Regions from separate parts of the Ruegeria sp. AK11 genome, predicted to be linked through region 1. Evidence: riboswitches for the same ligand, from Rfam matches in the RefSeq annotation. Region 1 holds a riboswitch; each other region holds the start of a gene.

Evidence for each region. A riboswitch is a leader RNA that binds a small molecule or an ion and turns the genes downstream of it on or off. The one in region 1 is predicted to bind cobalamin.
Region 2: linked by a shared signal. The riboswitch ahead of ACR0D9_RS11615 (hypothetical protein) and the one ahead of ACR0D9_RS18430 (CbtB domain-containing protein) in region 1 are both predicted to bind cobalamin.
Region 3: linked by a shared signal. The riboswitch ahead of ACR0D9_RS19825 (DUF4198 domain-containing protein) and the one ahead of ACR0D9_RS18430 (CbtB domain-containing protein) in region 1 are both predicted to bind cobalamin.

The regions. Positions count from the first base shown of each region.
Region 1 is NZ_JBQFXU010000012.1:43,013-48,265, reverse strand. It holds gene ACR0D9_RS18440 (transglutaminase-like cysteine peptidase) at 311-934, shown strand; gene ACR0D9_RS18435 (DUF1636 family protein) at 2,080-2,415, shown strand; cobalamin riboswitch at 2,597-2,812, shown strand; gene ACR0D9_RS18430 (CbtB domain-containing protein) at 2,847-3,017, shown strand; gene ACR0D9_RS18425 (CbtA family protein) at 3,022-3,720, shown strand; gene ACR0D9_RS18420 (hypothetical protein) at 3,785-4,288, shown strand; gene ACR0D9_RS18415 (L,D-transpeptidase) at 4,686-5,253, shown strand, end outside.
Region 2 is NZ_JBQFXU010000003.1:390,093-395,345, forward strand. It holds gene rsgA (ribosome small subunit-dependent GTPase A) at 1-884, shown strand, start outside; gene ACR0D9_RS11610 (alpha/beta hydrolase family protein) at 920-1,777, opposite strand; cobalamin riboswitch at 1,910-2,128, shown strand; gene ACR0D9_RS11615 (hypothetical protein) at 2,219-2,626, shown strand; gene ACR0D9_RS11620 (protein-tyrosine phosphatase family protein) at 2,618-3,130, opposite strand; gene ACR0D9_RS11625 (DNA polymerase III subunit gamma/tau) at 3,303-5,066, shown strand.
Region 3 is NZ_JBQFXU010000017.1:14,891-20,143, forward strand. It holds gene ACR0D9_RS19815 (cobalt ABC transporter permease) at 1-288, opposite strand, end outside; gene cbiM (cobalt transporter CbiM) at 285-896, opposite strand; gene ACR0D9_RS19825 (DUF4198 domain-containing protein) at 903-1,688, opposite strand; cobalamin riboswitch at 1,821-2,019, opposite strand; gene ACR0D9_RS19830 (ROK family transcriptional regulator) at 2,141-3,331, opposite strand; gene ACR0D9_RS19835 (substrate-binding domain-containing protein) at 3,521-4,540, shown strand; gene ACR0D9_RS19840 (ABC transporter permease) at 4,648-5,253, shown strand, end outside.

The DNA of each region.
Region 1 (5,253 bases):
TTGGGGAGGAGCGGCTTCATTGTCCCAGTATTTCGTAACCTTAAGCGATGACGGCCGATCTGTGTTGTATTTTTGTTGAATGAGAGAATTGCGATCAGCTTACCCTCTAGTTCGCGCTGTTAGCTATGCCGGACTGGTGATGGCGTGGATGCTCTGATGCTGTCAACTAAGGAAGAAATACCAAAGAATCTGCAAATTTTTGCCGCTTTACCCCTAGAGGCTAAGAAGCAGTTGCAATGCCTCAAGGCACATGAAGGCTTGGAATAAAATACATTGGCCCCGGAAGTTTGGATACCTTCGAGGAACGAGCATGGAGAAGGCAGATATGACAAATCCCACGTTAGTTCAGAGAATGTTATCGAAAAACCTGCTGGGTTATCTCCCAATGATCTGTTTTATATGCAGCTTTTTTGTGTCTGCCGCTACATTACAAGCCTCTGAGCTTCCCTCGATCGGTCTTGACAGAAAGATTGAAGCGCCATCCGGTGCCAAAACACTATGCAAAGATTACTCTTGGGCGTGCGCGAGCGCTCGTAGTTCTGGTCTGTCCGTGGCACAAGAAAATCAGATCGTTAAAACGATCAACACGCGCGTCAATCGGAGAATCCGTGCCGTTTCGGATCAAAGCCAATACGGGACAAAGGAATACTGGACACTGCCGACGCAAGGGTCAGGAGATTGCGAAGACTTCGCTTTGCAAAAGAAGTTTGAACTTGTGCAGAACGGTGTGGATCCTACGAAGCTACTAATCGCGACCGTCTTGGACACCAATCGCAATGGCCATGCTGTTCTAGTCTATCGCTCGAGTGAAGGCGATTTGGTTCTGGACAATGTTACCAACAGGATCAAAACGTGGAAGGAAACAAGGTATCTTTTCCTACGAATACAGGACCCGATTCACCCTGATCGTTGGGTACAGGTTTCTAGCGGCTAAACCATTGGGTAGACATTGGTTGCCTCTCGCAATTGATGTCACGACCTGCATTGTTCTGGGCGCATAGTTGAGTTTCGATGCTCAGTCCGACTCGTCCATCTGCTTGTGTTTGCACCATTGCGTGTGAACGAATTCGATCCGCGCGCCAGATATCTCGGAGGTGTCGTATTGGCCTACTGTTGGGATTCCGCAAGCCATACACGTAGACAATGGGCGCGTTTCCGCAGCGAAACCTTCCATTTGACCCGCTCAGATTGGAGTATCTCCGTCAAGTAAAGGCCACCGGGTCGAGCGCGTTACGGCGAAGATATCGAACGCCTGATTAGGACGACCATGGAGGCCGTTCATCTACTTTAGGGAAGAACGCAATTATCCCCCAAGGATAAGGGGAAATGCGACGGCTCCGGCACTGCGTCGATGACATTGGAGGAGTTCGAAGACTGGCTGCACCCGGAGATATGCCGTTATCACAACACCCATCACACCGGGTTGCGGCGAGAACCGATGGCGGCATGGGCGATCCTCGGTTGTAGTGACGCAGACAGAAAAGTTGTTAATGCCGAGGCGTTTCGCATCAGCGTACTTCCTTTTGAATGTCGTCGGTTGTCGCTACGCATTCAGTCCCATGATCGGTCGTGGTAACCGAAAGGTAACCATCAAGCACGAACCCCGCTATATGTCCCGGATCTAGACTGTAATTGACGATAGAACGAACCTAGTTACGCGCAACAAGAACCTGTCGCGTCTCGGAATTCGCCTTGGGAGGCGCGGTGCGCGCGGACCTGAAAATAGGCGTGTCATGGCGAGCCGATCCCGGAGGCAATGCTGTTTCAGATTATTGAAGAACAAAGATGTTTCGCGTGAGCTGTTTCCACTTCATCGCCTACCACCTGCTTCAGCTCAGTCTCACGTAGAAACTTAAAAATTTTTTCGTCTGATGGTTGCTTCTTCGCCCTGCCAAATCCCCGTCTCGCACTCGGTGTATTTGCAAAGTTTTCGAGGGCTAGGGCTCATGTGTCCTTCCTGCCTGAGTATGGACTCTTTTCCAGACTTAGAGTCAAAACACGTATTGAAACTGAGCTAACAACCGACCAGCAAATATGAAATCTCAGATGGAAGTTCTCGATCAAGGATCAGCCTGACGCATGTGCCTACCTAACCTCACGCTTTGCAGAACCTGCCGCGACGCGGATTCCACCCTTTATGATCAATTAGCCGCAACGCTGGAGGCATCGGGGGTGCAAGCCGAGTTGCAGCAAGTGGATTGCATGTCCGGTTGTCACCGACCACAGACGTTGGCGGTGCGACAAAGCGGCAAGACCGCCTATCTTTTCGGTGAGGTTACGGTTGTCGATCTTCCGGACATAATGATCTTCATGCGGATGTATGAGGACAGTACTGACGGCGACTTCGCTGACGCCAGGAAGCTAGGTAAGCTACGTTTCAAGGCGATTGCACGTATACCGGCACAAAAAAGATAGCCAACATGCAACTTGCCGACCAAAGCTCCGGTGTCGAGTTTTCAGCTTACAGTTTGTGTTTTTCGACTTAGCCTTCTGCACTGAACGGCTAAAATCTAAACCAAGCCTGCCATTACCTAAGATTGACCGCTGCAGAATACTATGATGTCGCTTTCGTACTTGACGGAACAAAGCACTATGGAACAATAAAGGCTTCTACGGTGTCCAAAGGTGCCTACGCACTGGGACTGAAACGGGAATGAGGACGGTGCACCAAACTACCGCACTGAAGCCTTGACCGCCCCCGCGACTGTGAGCGGCGAGCGGCCTTCCAATACCACTGGCGTAATGGCGCTGGGAAGGGGGAAGTCTGCTGTGACCTGCGAGTCAGGAGACCGGCCGTAGGATGGACACAACATATGCCGTCGGGTGTGACGGCGAGGAGGATTAAAATGACGACAAAAACGATCAAGGCATCCGCCGCTGGCGCATCCTTTCTGCCTGCAGTATTCGCCGTGGTTCTGGGTCTAGGGATCATTACCGTGACTGGCCATGTTCAGGCTTCTGGCCTGCATGACGCGGCTCATGATGTGCGCCACGCAACTGGCTTCCCCTGCCACTAAAACAATGTTCAGTCGTATTCTGACCAGCGGCTTGTTCGCTGGTGCAGCAGCGGGGCTGATTGCCGCCCTTCTGCAGTTGTATTTCGTGCAGCCAGTGCTACTTCACGCCGAGCTCTATGAGGGCGGCGACCTGGTGCATTTTGGCGCTGATCCCGTAACTGCGCATCCCGACCTGCCCGGCATGTTCGCCGAGCCGATGCGCGATGGTCTCAGCATTATCTTCACCATGCTTACCTACACCGGCTATGCGCTAGTCCTGGCGGCGCTGATGTCAGTAGCCGAACGTCAGGGGCATGAGATCAACGGCCGCACCGGCCTGCTTTGGGGTCTTGCGGGCTTTGTCGCCTTCCACTTTGCTCCTGGCTTGTCACTGGCTCCAGAAGTTCCCGGCGTAGCGGCAGCAGATGTGGGAGTGCGTCAGATCTGGTGGACGGTCACCGTTGCCGCAGCCGGCGTAGCCATGTGGCTGATTGCCTTTGGAGGTAACCTGGTAAGCTACCTGATTGCGGCCGTGCTGCTAATGGTACCGCATATTATCGGGGCCCCTGAGCCTGAGAGTTTCTCTGGGCCGGTTCCGACCGAGATCGGGGCGCTTTTTGCTGCCCGGGCCTTCGGCATCGGCATGGCCGCCTGGGCACTCTTAGGCAGTTTCACCGGCCACTTCTGGCAGACAGAAGGCAAGCGCGCAGGCGCTGCAGTCTGATCGCGCTCCTCCATTGCTACCCCGCTGGTTACACCGGCGGGTTTTTTTTATTGAGGATGACAAGATGTCCCGTTCTCTTGCTCTCTTTGCCATCGGACTTGTCTTTGGCGGCGGTGCTGGCTTTGTGATTGCCGCCAGCAGCGGTAGCACCTTTGAGAGCCATGACCATACTGACCCGGCCCAACACGGCGGCAACATGGAGATGGCAGCGCACGACCACTCCGCTGCCACTAATCTGCCTGCCGACAGCGACGCCCCCAGTGTGGCGATCCAGATGATTAAGGATCCTATGGCGGGCTGGAATCTGCGTGTGACACCGCAGAACTTTCGCTTTGCTCCGGAAAATGCCTCCACGGCTGACGTTCCAGGCGAAGGTCACGCGCATGTTTATATCAACGGCGAAAAGCTGGGCCGCCTTTATGCCAATTGGTTACACCTTCCGTCGCTCCCCGATGGCGATGTTGAAGTAAAAGTTTCTCTCAATGGCAACAGCCACAGCCCTCTGATGGTTGAGGGTGTGCCCGTGGAGGCCAAAGTGACCGTGCAGCCTGACGGCGATGACTCCTGATTGACATTCCTGGCTGAGAAGACAACTACGCGGATTCAGCGGGTCTAAGCGGCAAGTACAGCGTGCGCGCGGGTTTTTGCCGCTCTGTATCCAAGGACAGATAAGCTGTTGCAAAGCCGCGCCGAATTCCCGTCTTGTTCCTTTGGCTTGCATCGTCGGAAACCGAAAACATGAAGCAACTACAATGGGCATTTCGGTTCTTTCCATTGCTTTTTTGACCCAGTCCAAAGCAAACTCGATCAAATCAGAGTTCACGCCACCGCGCACCTGATCGACTGGATAAACTAAGCGTTACCTGAAACCTCTTGAAGCTCTAGCTGCTAGAGGCTTTAAGACTCGAATTTGATCGTGAAAATGCGATGCAAATACATTGAACTTGTGAACCAGGCTGAGATCTATGCTGACAAGGCGCTATTTCATTCAATCAACCACTGCGCTGTTTTCCGCGTCTGCGGCCAGTCCATTGATCGCCAAAACATGGCCAACCTCGTCGCAAAAGACCTATTGGGACAGCCAGGTCACGCCATTTGATTACGATCCAGCGACCTCAAATCCATGGGGCGTTCATGACCGTTTTTTACCACGACGTGTCGTAGCAAATGATGGTTTGGTTCCTGGTGACATCCATGTCGATGCGGTCGCGCGCTATCTTTACCATATCGAGGAAGGCGGGACCGCAATGCGCTATGGCGTTGCGATCGCGCGAGGGAACCTTTACGAGCCCGGAACCTATGCTATCCGGCGCAAGGTCGAGTGGCCACATTGGACGCCAACGGCTTCAATGATCGAGCGCAACCCCGAATACGCGGAATTTCGGGATGGTATGGAACCCGGGCCAAGTAATGCTCTCGGCTCTCGAGCCCTTTATCTATACGTTGGAAATCGAGATACATATCTCAGAATTCACGGCACGCCTCAGCCTAGAAGCATCGGTGGTCGCGCAAGTTCTGGATGTGTTAGAATGA
Region 2 (5,253 bases), on a different contig from region 1:
TGACACCGGATAGTCCGACCGGTTCATATGCCGTCGGGGATTGGATTCTTGCGGACGCCGAATACCGCGTACGTCGCCTTCTGGACCGGCGCAGCCTGCTGCAACGCAGGGCTGCCGGTACAGGTGCCACAACACAACTGATTGCCGCTAATGTCGATGTGTTGTTCATCGTCAGCTCGTGCAACGCCGATTTCAACCTGCCTCGGCTGGAACGTTATCTGGCGCTGGCGCATCAGGCCGGATGTTATCCGGTCGTCGTCCTGACGAAAGCTGACCAGTCGGATGACCCCGGCAGTTTCTCGGGACAAGTGCAATCTCTGGACCCTTTTCTGTCGGTGCTGGCGATCAATGCGCTGGACCCGGCAGATGTCGAAAAGGTTCTGGCATGGTGCCCCAAAGGCCAGACCGGCGCGCTGGTCGGGTCGTCGGGCGTAGGTAAAACGACGCTCAGCAACGCCATGACGGATCAAAACCTCGCCACGTCTGGAATTCGCGAAGACGACGCACGGGGCAGACACACGACAACGGTGCGCGCGTTGCACGGGATGGGTAACGGTGGCTGGCTGATCGACACGCCGGGAATGCGCGCACTGCGTTTGCTAGACGCTCAGGACGGGATCGACAACGTGTTCTCGGACATCACGGAGCTTGGCCAAAGCTGTCGCTTTTCGGATTGTCAGCACGAGACCGAGCCCGGCTGTACCGTGCAGAACGCAATCGACGAAGGCGTTCTTGATCCGGCGCGGCTGGACCGTTGGCGCAAGCTGCGGCGTGAAGATCAGCGAAACTCGGAAACCGTTGCCCAATCGCGGGCGCGGGACAAGGCGTTCGGCAAGATGGTGCGCGGTGTCATGCAGGACAAGAAGCTTCGCAAACGGCCATAACTGCAAGGTGTTAGGAAAACCTGCGTCGCGTCTGATCAGGCGATCAGGCGCGGCCAGACCGCTGCATTGCGACGGGCAAATGCTCCGATATGGCCTATTTCCGGCAGTCCGAATTCAGCAGGCTTCAGAAGGTGGCGTCTGGCCTCGGGGCCATACAAATCAGCAAGGCGCCAAACCGCCTCGGGCGGAGCCATCTGGTCATCTTCGAACGTGAACAGATCCACTGGTGTTCCAGAACTGCCCCAATGCGCATCAGGCAAATTCTGCCCGATCTCGGGAACGTAGCTAAGAGGGGCTGTACACCATTTGCGCCATTGCCAGTAGACCGAGGCGGGCAGGTCCGAACCAAACCCGATTGCTTTGCCGGGTAGATAGCCAAGTGCCCGCACCATCAGCGGTGCATGGCCATACCAGAACAGCCCTGCCAACCCCCGATAGGGCCATGGGTGATCTTTCAAAGTCACCAGCCCCGAACACACACCGATCATTCGGTCGATCTGGTCGATATCCGGCTGCACCGGCCCCAGCATCGCACCGACGGAATGGCCGATGGTCCACTGCTGCGCCTTTGGAAACCGCCTGCGCATTTCGGCCCGTGCCGCTGGCATATCGATCAACGCCCAATCCGCCATTGTTGCAGTTGCGTCTTTCAGGCGGCCGACCAAAGAAAGCCCGTAGTCCCGATAGTCATAGGTCAGGCAAGCTATCCCCCGCTCGGTAGCCAGCCATCGCGCAAAGTGTTGATAATAGTCACGCGGCACACCCGTGGCACTGTTAAGTACGACAACGGTTTCCGGCTCACCCACTGGCCGGTACAGCCGTGCCGACAAGGTCACGGACCCTGACGGAAAGCGGAAATCTTCGATCAACACCGTCTGTTCCGTATCCAACATGATCCCCGGCTTTCGCTGAAACAATGGTTTGCCTGCCTTCGATGCCGACGAAACTAAGCCGGAACGTAAACCGCATCCAGCATGACCAAACGTCCGGCCTAAAGATCGGCTTGACTCGGAACGCGATCAGGCGCTAGCGGTTGTGTGATGGTTTCCGGCCCCCACAAGAGGTCGGGATGAAAAGGGAACACGGTGCGGTTTGTCTGGTCACACAGATATCAACCAAGTCCGCGACTGCCCCCGCAACTGTAAGCGGTAAGCAATGCCGAAATACCACTGGCCCACGGGCTGGGAAGGTCGGCAGAGCAATGACCCGCAAGTCAGGAGACCTGCCATCGGAACTGAAACCGAAACTCGGGCGGGGTGTCCGGGCAGGTCCTGACAGCGAGATGCTGTCCCACCTGCCCCAATATCCAGCCCACCACGCGCGGAGGGCGCAGGATGATCTGGAAGACAAAGTCACACGAATACAGCGCAACTGTGTGCCAGCGGACGGGCAATACCTGCCCGGCTTTGGCGCGACTGGCCCGCTCGATTTCCGAAGCCATGGCGCAGGCGGTTTCGGCCACCAGCGAAGATTTCGAATTTGAAGGCAACAGCGCGCTGTCACATTGCGCGGAAGGGTGCATGGCAACGATCCGAGCGCGATCCGACAGCGTTCGCGTTTTCTGCGGGGCGCACCCTGATACGGCAATTCGGGACCTTGATGCCTATGCCGATTTGATCTTCGGACCTACATTCAGCACGCTGCCCTCGGGCATTGTCGCGAACCCGCCTTGCGCCATGATCGAGGTTTCAACGATCCGGCCCCGGAAAACCGGCTACGCACCCCAGCAGCTGTCAGCTTGATCCCACTTCCACCTGTGCCGGGGTGATCCGGGACGCCCAGGCCAGCTGCGCATCGGTTTCGACAGCGCAGGGGCGCACGGCCCGCAGGCGGTCCAGTGCGTCGCTGGCGCGTTCACCGCATTCAACCATCAGTCGCAGAACAATCATCCCGGATCTGCCGCACCCCCCACGGCAATGCACAAGAACCCGGCCACCGCCCGACAGCGCATGTCGGGCCGTGGCGCTGACCTCTGGCCAGGCCTTCTGAACCGCCTGCGTCGGTGCTCCAAAATCTTCGATCGGCAGGTGAACCCACCGGCTGGCACGGCTTTGGATGTCGCTGCCAAAGTGCTGCGCGCCATCCTGAAGCATTTCAACATCCGTCGTCATTGAAATCACAAGGCCCGGTTTCCAAGCCGCAATCATATCCAGATCGCCGACGTAATCCCCGCCACGCCCGGGCATTGAAGTAAGGGCAAGCGTTCCGCCTCCGACCTGCAGAGCAAAAATGACCAGCTGCGACATGAAGTGCGTCCTCCCCCAAGGTACTCTTTAAGAAATGAGTCATTAAATCCGCTGGACCAGTTTAGTTGGAAACCAGCCCGTTTCTGAAACAAAAAATCATCACGCCCCACAGTGGACGCGGAGTGCCGCCGCCACTACGCTGTGCCGAAGCACCGAATCCGAGCGAGAAGACATGACAGACACACCAAGCCCCGCCTATCAGGTTCTCGCCCGCAAATACCGCCCGGAAACCTTTGCCGACCTGGTGGGTCAAGATGCTATGGTGCGCACCCTAAAAAACGCCTTCGAGGCCGACCGGATTGCGCAGGCCTTTATCATGACCGGCATTCGCGGAACGGGAAAAACCACCACGGCGCGGATCATCGCCAAAGGCATGAACTGCATCGGACCGGATGGAACCGGAGGACCGACAACCGAGCCTTGCGGTCAGTGCGAGCATTGCGTCGCAATCATGGAAGGTCGCCATGTCGATGTGATGGAAATGGATGCGGCCAGCCGTACCGGCGTCAACGATATCCGCGAGATCATCGACAGTGTCCGCTATCGCGCCGCCAGTGCACGCTACAAGATCTACATCATCGACGAGGTTCACATGCTCTCGACCAGCGCATTCAACGCGCTGCTCAAGACGCTCGAGGAACCGCCCGCACATGTGAAATTCATCTTCGCGACCACCGAGATTCGCAAAGTGCCGGTCACGGTTCTGTCGCGGTGTCAGCGCTTTGACCTGCGCCGGATCGAGCCCGAAGACATGATCGGCCTGCTGCGCAAGATCGCCGGGGCCGAGAGCGCGCAGATCGCTGACGATGCGCTGGCGTTGATCACCCGCGCCGCAGAAGGATCGGCCCGCGACGCGACCTCATTGCTGGATCAGGCAATCTCGCACGGGGCCGGAGAGACGACGGCAGATCAGGTCCGTGCGATGCTGGGTCTGGCCGATCGTGGACGGGTTCTGGACCTGATGGACATGATCCTGCGCGGTGACGCGGCAGGGGCGCTCACTGAACTGAGCGGTCAATATGCGGAAGGCGCAGACCCTCTGGCCGTGCTGCGCGATCTGGCCGAAATCACGCATTGGGTGTCCGTCGTAAAGATCACACCTGACGCGGCCCAGGACCCGACGGTTTCCCCCGACGAACGCACACGGGGCCAGCACATGGCCGAGGCCTTGCCAATGCGGGTTCTGACCCGGATGTGGCAAATGCTGCTGAAGGCGCTGGAGGAAGTCTCTGCCGCGCCCAACGCGATGATGGCCGCCGAAATGGCTGTTATCCGACTGACGCATGTCGCCGATTTGCCCAGCCCCGAAGAGCTGATCAAACGGCTGCAAGACGCCCCACCTTCGCCACCCGGCGGGCCGGGCGGGGGCATGTCACCGTCCCGGCAGGCCCCGGTGGCAACGCAATCCAACGCGACCCCGCCGCCTGCCTATACATCGCCCCCGCGCGGCGCGGGTGGCGCACCGGTTGCTGCACTGGCGCAGGATGCACAGACGGCCCTGGCCCGCTATCCAACCTTCGGGCATGTGGTGGAACTGATCCGCACAAACCGCGATGTGAAACTGCTTGTCGAGGTGGAAAGCGGCGTGCGCCTTGTGTCGTACCAGCCTGGCCGGATCGAATTCACCCAGACACCTCAGGCACCGTCGGATCTGGCGTCGCGATTGGGCTCTGCCCTGCAACGCTGGACCGGCAATCGATGGGCCGTCTCCATTGTCTCGGACGGGGATGCCGCGACCATCGCGGAAGTGCGGGACCGGGCCGAGCTGGCCCTGAAAGCCGAGGCCGAAGAACACCCGCTGGTTCAGGCCGTGCTGACGCAATTCCCCAAGGCAAAGATCATTCGGATCGAAACACCGGAGCAGCGCGCCGCCAAGGTTGTGACCGAAGCCCTTCCCGAAGTCGAAGAGGAATGGGACCCGTTCGAAGAGGATTAGGCCTCAGCCCGTGGGTCCACGTTTCAAGAAACCGGCATACTCACGCCCCTCCACCATGCAACTGAGGGAGGGATTGCAGGCACATAAATGATCGGTCCGCGACGCTCTGATCTGGACAGGCGGGAGACCTCTTGTGCCACCTGCCTGCGGTCCGTATTTAGAACCAAACAGAAACACAGGAGACGAC
Region 3 (5,253 bases), on a different contig from region 1:
GGTGACCTCGGCCACATGCCCGGCACCAAGGTTTGCAAAGAAAGTATGGGCCACCGGCGCGTTCGGCGTGTAGATAAAGAACCCGTCTGCATCTGTTACGATGCGGCCCAGCTCGGCTCCGTCCGGGCCGTTGACGATGACCTCGGTATCGCTTGCCATGTCGCCGTTGGAAAAGCCGATTTCGCCTTCGATGGCGTCACCGGATTTAAACACTCCGGCTATGACCTTATGCGCCAAGGCAGGTAGGGGTGCGCAGCACAGCGCCAGAATGATTGCCAGATACCTCATGCGACCACTCGTTTGACAAACAGCTCGGGCTTGACCTTGCGCGCCAGCAAAACCGCGAACCCGGTCAGGATCGCCTCAATCGCCATGACAGGAATATGTGCAAAGAAAACAATCTTAGCCGCAGGCAGGAAGGCATCCCCGGACAAGGCCAGTGAAAACGCAACCATGCCGGTTGTGGCGGCAATGGCAAAGGCACCGCCGACCCCGCCCCATATCGCACCTTGCAGCGGTGAGCCGTGGGCGATCAGGCGGCTAAAGATCAGTCCGGCCAGAACCGCGGGCAACGCGATGTTCAGGGTGTTGATCCCCAATACCGTCAACCCGCCAAAGCCAAAGAAGACGGCTTGCAGCAAAAGCCCGACGAACAGGGCCGGGAATGCGGCCCACCCCAGCAAAAGCCCGGCCATACCGTTGAGGATCAGGTGCACCGACGACGGACCAATAGGAACATGGATCAGCGATGCCACGAAAAAGCTGGCTGACAGCACCCCCGCAGTGGGGATGCGATCAAGATTCAGCGACCTGAGGCCCATGGCAATTCCACCCGCCGCAGCGACGGCTCCGCCGATCACGACCGGGTTGGACAAGGCTCCGTCAACGATGTGCATCTACGGTTACTCCAAATCCCAGGCGCGGATCCAGATGACCGCGTCCTGACTGAGTTCTTTGCCGTTGTGTTCGGTCACGGGACCGGCGCCGAGTGCGGCAAATCCCCAATATCCGGCTTTTGGAACGCCAAACGTGAAATACCCGTTATCATCCGAAGTTGCGACCAATGCACCACCCGGCATCGGCGAGACCGACGGGGCGGAAGCGGCCGCGCTTTCCATGTTCGGTTCTGCGGCCATGTACTCGATCTCGATCTCGGCACCCGCAACCGGTTGGCCTTCTGCCATAACCCGACCCGTAAAGGTCGAACCCGCGATGATGTTGGTCGGTTTGTTGAGCGGGATGATCTCAACCGGCAAGCCCACCGGGTTCATCCAGTCGGTCGGCAATTCGTTGCGGTTCAGGAATGCCTTGGCGATCTGCTGGATATAGATATCCTCAGACCCCTCGTAATAGGGCTGGGGAACTGTCACCAGCACATAGTCGCCCGACCGTTTGACTGGAACATAACCCTTGAATGCCGCGCCTTCGTTTTCCCCACCGGTGAAACGCACGGGTTCCAGAGTGTCCAGCAGGTCGGTTTTCTGACCGTTGTGGATCACGTAGAATTCCTGCGGCTTGTCCAGATCCATGACATGCCCGTTCGAGAACGGATGCCAGAAGATCAGCTTGACCGGAACATTCCCCGGTGCGTCGATCATGGTGTCAGAGGTGTATTCCAGCAGGAAATGCGCATTTGCCATCGCTGGAAGCGCCATCGCCACAGCGGCTGCAGAAAGCAGCTTGGTCATCAATAGTCGTCCTTGTCCCTTCGTACCAACCCCGGTACGAGATGCGTTTTGACTGCGGGGACGTCCAAGCCGAGCTGCTTTTTCAAGCATCCTGCTCCGACGCACATCCCGTCGCCGATTAGGAGTGCCCTTGTCAAAGGCACATGTCCGGCAGGTATCCTGACTTGCGGGTCAAAGCGTTGGGCTGGCCTTCCCGGATTAACTCCAGTGGCACTTCAGCCCTGCTCGCCGCTTACAGTTGCGGGTGCAGTTGCGGAATTGGGCCAAAGCCCGCACCGCATTCCCTATTGATTCCAGAGCACGCCCCGGAACCGGACATGCCGAGCGGCTTGCCAGACTTCTTCAGCATCCGTCAACGATCAATTGCGCTGGCTGTCAAAAAGTTCAGCGGGCAATGCCCTTTTTCCGGTTGATCCGCTTTGGATACAGGTCGGGGTTTTTCGGGGATGAACCTACCCTTCGAGCAGGTATCTTTCCGACAATGGCAAACTGGCCGCCCCCAATGACCGGGCATCCGGGCCCGCCGCCCCTGCCAGCACCAAGGGCCGTTCAAGCCCGGTCAGGTTCATATGGGATAGTTTGAGCTCAACCCTTTCCACCAGCCGCGCCTTGATATCAGCAGGCATCCAGCCATCAATCTTGATACATTCGAAATCGATCAGGCTGCAAGAAGAGACGATGGCATGGGCGATTCCGTGCGCCGCCTGGTTCAGCCAATTCTCAAGGAGGGTTTCCGGTACGTCCCAATGCCGTGTCGTTTCCCAGATTGAACCGGCTGTTGCGGCATTTCCACCAACCGCACGCTCCAGCACATAAAGACTGGCGACATCTATCAACGGTTTCACTCCGCCCACTTCGTCCGGCACAGGCAATGGGCCAAGCGCACCGGCATTTCCCCGCCCCGGAAAGATGGAGCCGTTCAGAACCACCCCGCCCCCGATGAAGAAGCCGACATAGAAATACAGGAAATCTCGTGGGCCTTCCGCCGGGCCAAACACCAGCTCGGCACCGCAGGCGGCCGTTGCGTCGTTTTGCAGGAAAACCGGCACGTCATAGCTAGCGGCCAACGCGCCTTTCAGGTCCGCGTCACGCCACGGATCCATTTTTTCCTGAGGAACCTGCAATGTTTGTGCCCAGTCCCAAAGGTAGAACGGCATGGCAATCCCAAGGCCCGCGATTCTGCTGCGCGCCTCGTGCGACATTGACGCCATCACTTTGTCGAGGCTTTCTGTGGAAAAGCTCAATGTCGCCTCGGGCGTCGGAAAATCATAGGTCCGCCGTTCGCGGTGCCTGACGTTGCCAAGGAAATCCGTCAGCACCAGTTCGGTACTGCGCCGCCCGACTTTGAGCCCAAAGAAATACGCGCCGTCCGGGTTCAGGCGCATGGGAACCGATGGCTGTCCGACTTTTCCCCGGATCGGTTCGCCCCGCAACAGCAACCCATCGTTCTCCAACTGGCGCATGATGACCGAGACCGTCTGCGCCGACAGGCCGGTCATGCGCGCGATCTCAGATTTTGCGAGGGCCTGATGGCGCCGGACCAGTGACAGGACAAGCCGTTCATTTCGGGCCCGCATTCCACTTTGGTTGGTGCCGCGCATGTCTGGCTCGCGTACGCCAGTGGTATTGCCCTGAGAGTTCATTGCAGACACGGCCATCCCCTTCATGACGACAATGTTGGAACCCTTCCTTTCTGTCAATAATAAATAAGAGTGATTTATTTATTGACTCGAAATTCGAATCTTGTGATGGTTTTTATGTGAGATCGGGCCGGTTTTCGCCCGATCAAACGTATGCCCGGAAGGGCATTGGGAAAACTGGGAGGACTACCGATGAAACTTGCGAAACTTGCAGGCGCCACGGCGCTGGCGGTTACGGCCATGGCAAGCAGTGCAATGGCCGAAGGTGAAACCGTTTGCCTGATCACCAAGACGGATACCAACCCTTTCTTTGTTAAAATGAGAGAGGGTGCCACAGCTAAAGCCGAAGAGCTTGGCATGACGCTGAAAGCCTTTGCCGGCAAAGTCGACGGAGACCACGAAACTCAGGTTCAGGCCATTGAAACCTGCATTCTGGATGGCGCAAAGGGTATCCTGCTGACCGCGTCGGATACGTCGTCCATCGTTCCGGCGGTGCAGCAGGCCCGCGATGCCGGGCTGCTGGTGATTGCGCTGGACACCCCACTTGAGCCTATCGACTCGGCCGACGCGACCTTTGCCACCGACAATTTCCTTGCGGGGCTTCTGATCGGACAATGGGCAAAAGCCACTCTGGGAGATGCGGCAAACGACGCCAAAATCGCCACGTTGGACCTTGCGGTCAGCCAGCCCACTGTGGATGTGCTTCGCAATCAGGGGTTCCTGCAGGGGTTCGGTGTTGATCTGGCCGATCCGAACGTGATTGGCGATGAAGACGACCCGCGTCTTGTTGGCAGCGATGTCACCGCTGGCAACGAAGAAGGCGGCCGCCGCGCGATGGAGAACCTGCTGGCCAAAGACCCGATGATCAACGTGGTGCATACCATCAACGAACCGGCGGCAGCGGGTGCTTACGAGGCGCTCAAGGCTATCGGGCGCGAAAATGACGTGCTGATCGTTTCCGTCGATGGCGGCTGCCCCGGCGTGCAGAACGTGGCGGACGGGGTCATCGGCGCAACATCCCAGCAATACCCGCTGCTGATGGCATCGCTGGGCGTTGAGGCTGTCAAGAAATGGGCGGACGAAGGGACGAAACCCGAGAACACACCCGGTAAGGACTTTTTTGACACTGGCGTGGCGCTTGTGACGGATAAGGCCGCCGACGGCGTCGAGTCCATCTCGGTTCAGGAAGGCATGGACCTCTGCTGGGGTTAAGCTGAACGTGTGGAAGGCCGCTGCGCGGCCTTCCACTTATCAAAACCACCCACACGCCCGAAACCTTGCTAAAGTCGTCATAAACCTGACGCTTTGGGGGAAGTTCCATGTCCGATTCTTCACGACAAGCCGACGATTTCGAAACCGCCGCAAAGGGCAGCCCAGAGCAAGTTGCCGAATTTGACGATCACCAACGCGGATTTGTCGGAACGGTTCAGCATTTTCTGCATGTGAACCCGTCGCTGGTCCCGCTGATCGTCCTTGTCGCTGCAATCGTCATCTTTGGTGTCTTGCTGGGCCCCAAGTTCTTTTCGCCCTTTGCGCTGACATTGATCCTGCAACAGGTTCAGATCGTCGGGATCGTGGCCGCGGCGCAGAGCCTTGTGATCCTGACCGCAGGCATCGACCTGAGTGTTGGGGCCATCATGGTGATGTCGTCGGTTGTGATGGGGCAATTCACTTTCCGCTATGGAATGCCGCCTTCGGTTGCGATTGTGTGCGGCCTTGCTGTTGGCTCGGCAATCGGGGCCTTGAACGGGTTTCTGGTCAGTCGCATCAAGCTGCCGCCTTTCATCGTCACCCTTGGCATGTGGCAGATCGTTCTTGCGGCGAATTTTCTTTATTCACAAAACGAAACGATCCGGTCGCAGGAGATCGAGGAACACGCCGCCATCCTGCAACTGTTTGGTGCCAAGTTTAACCTGGGCGGGGCG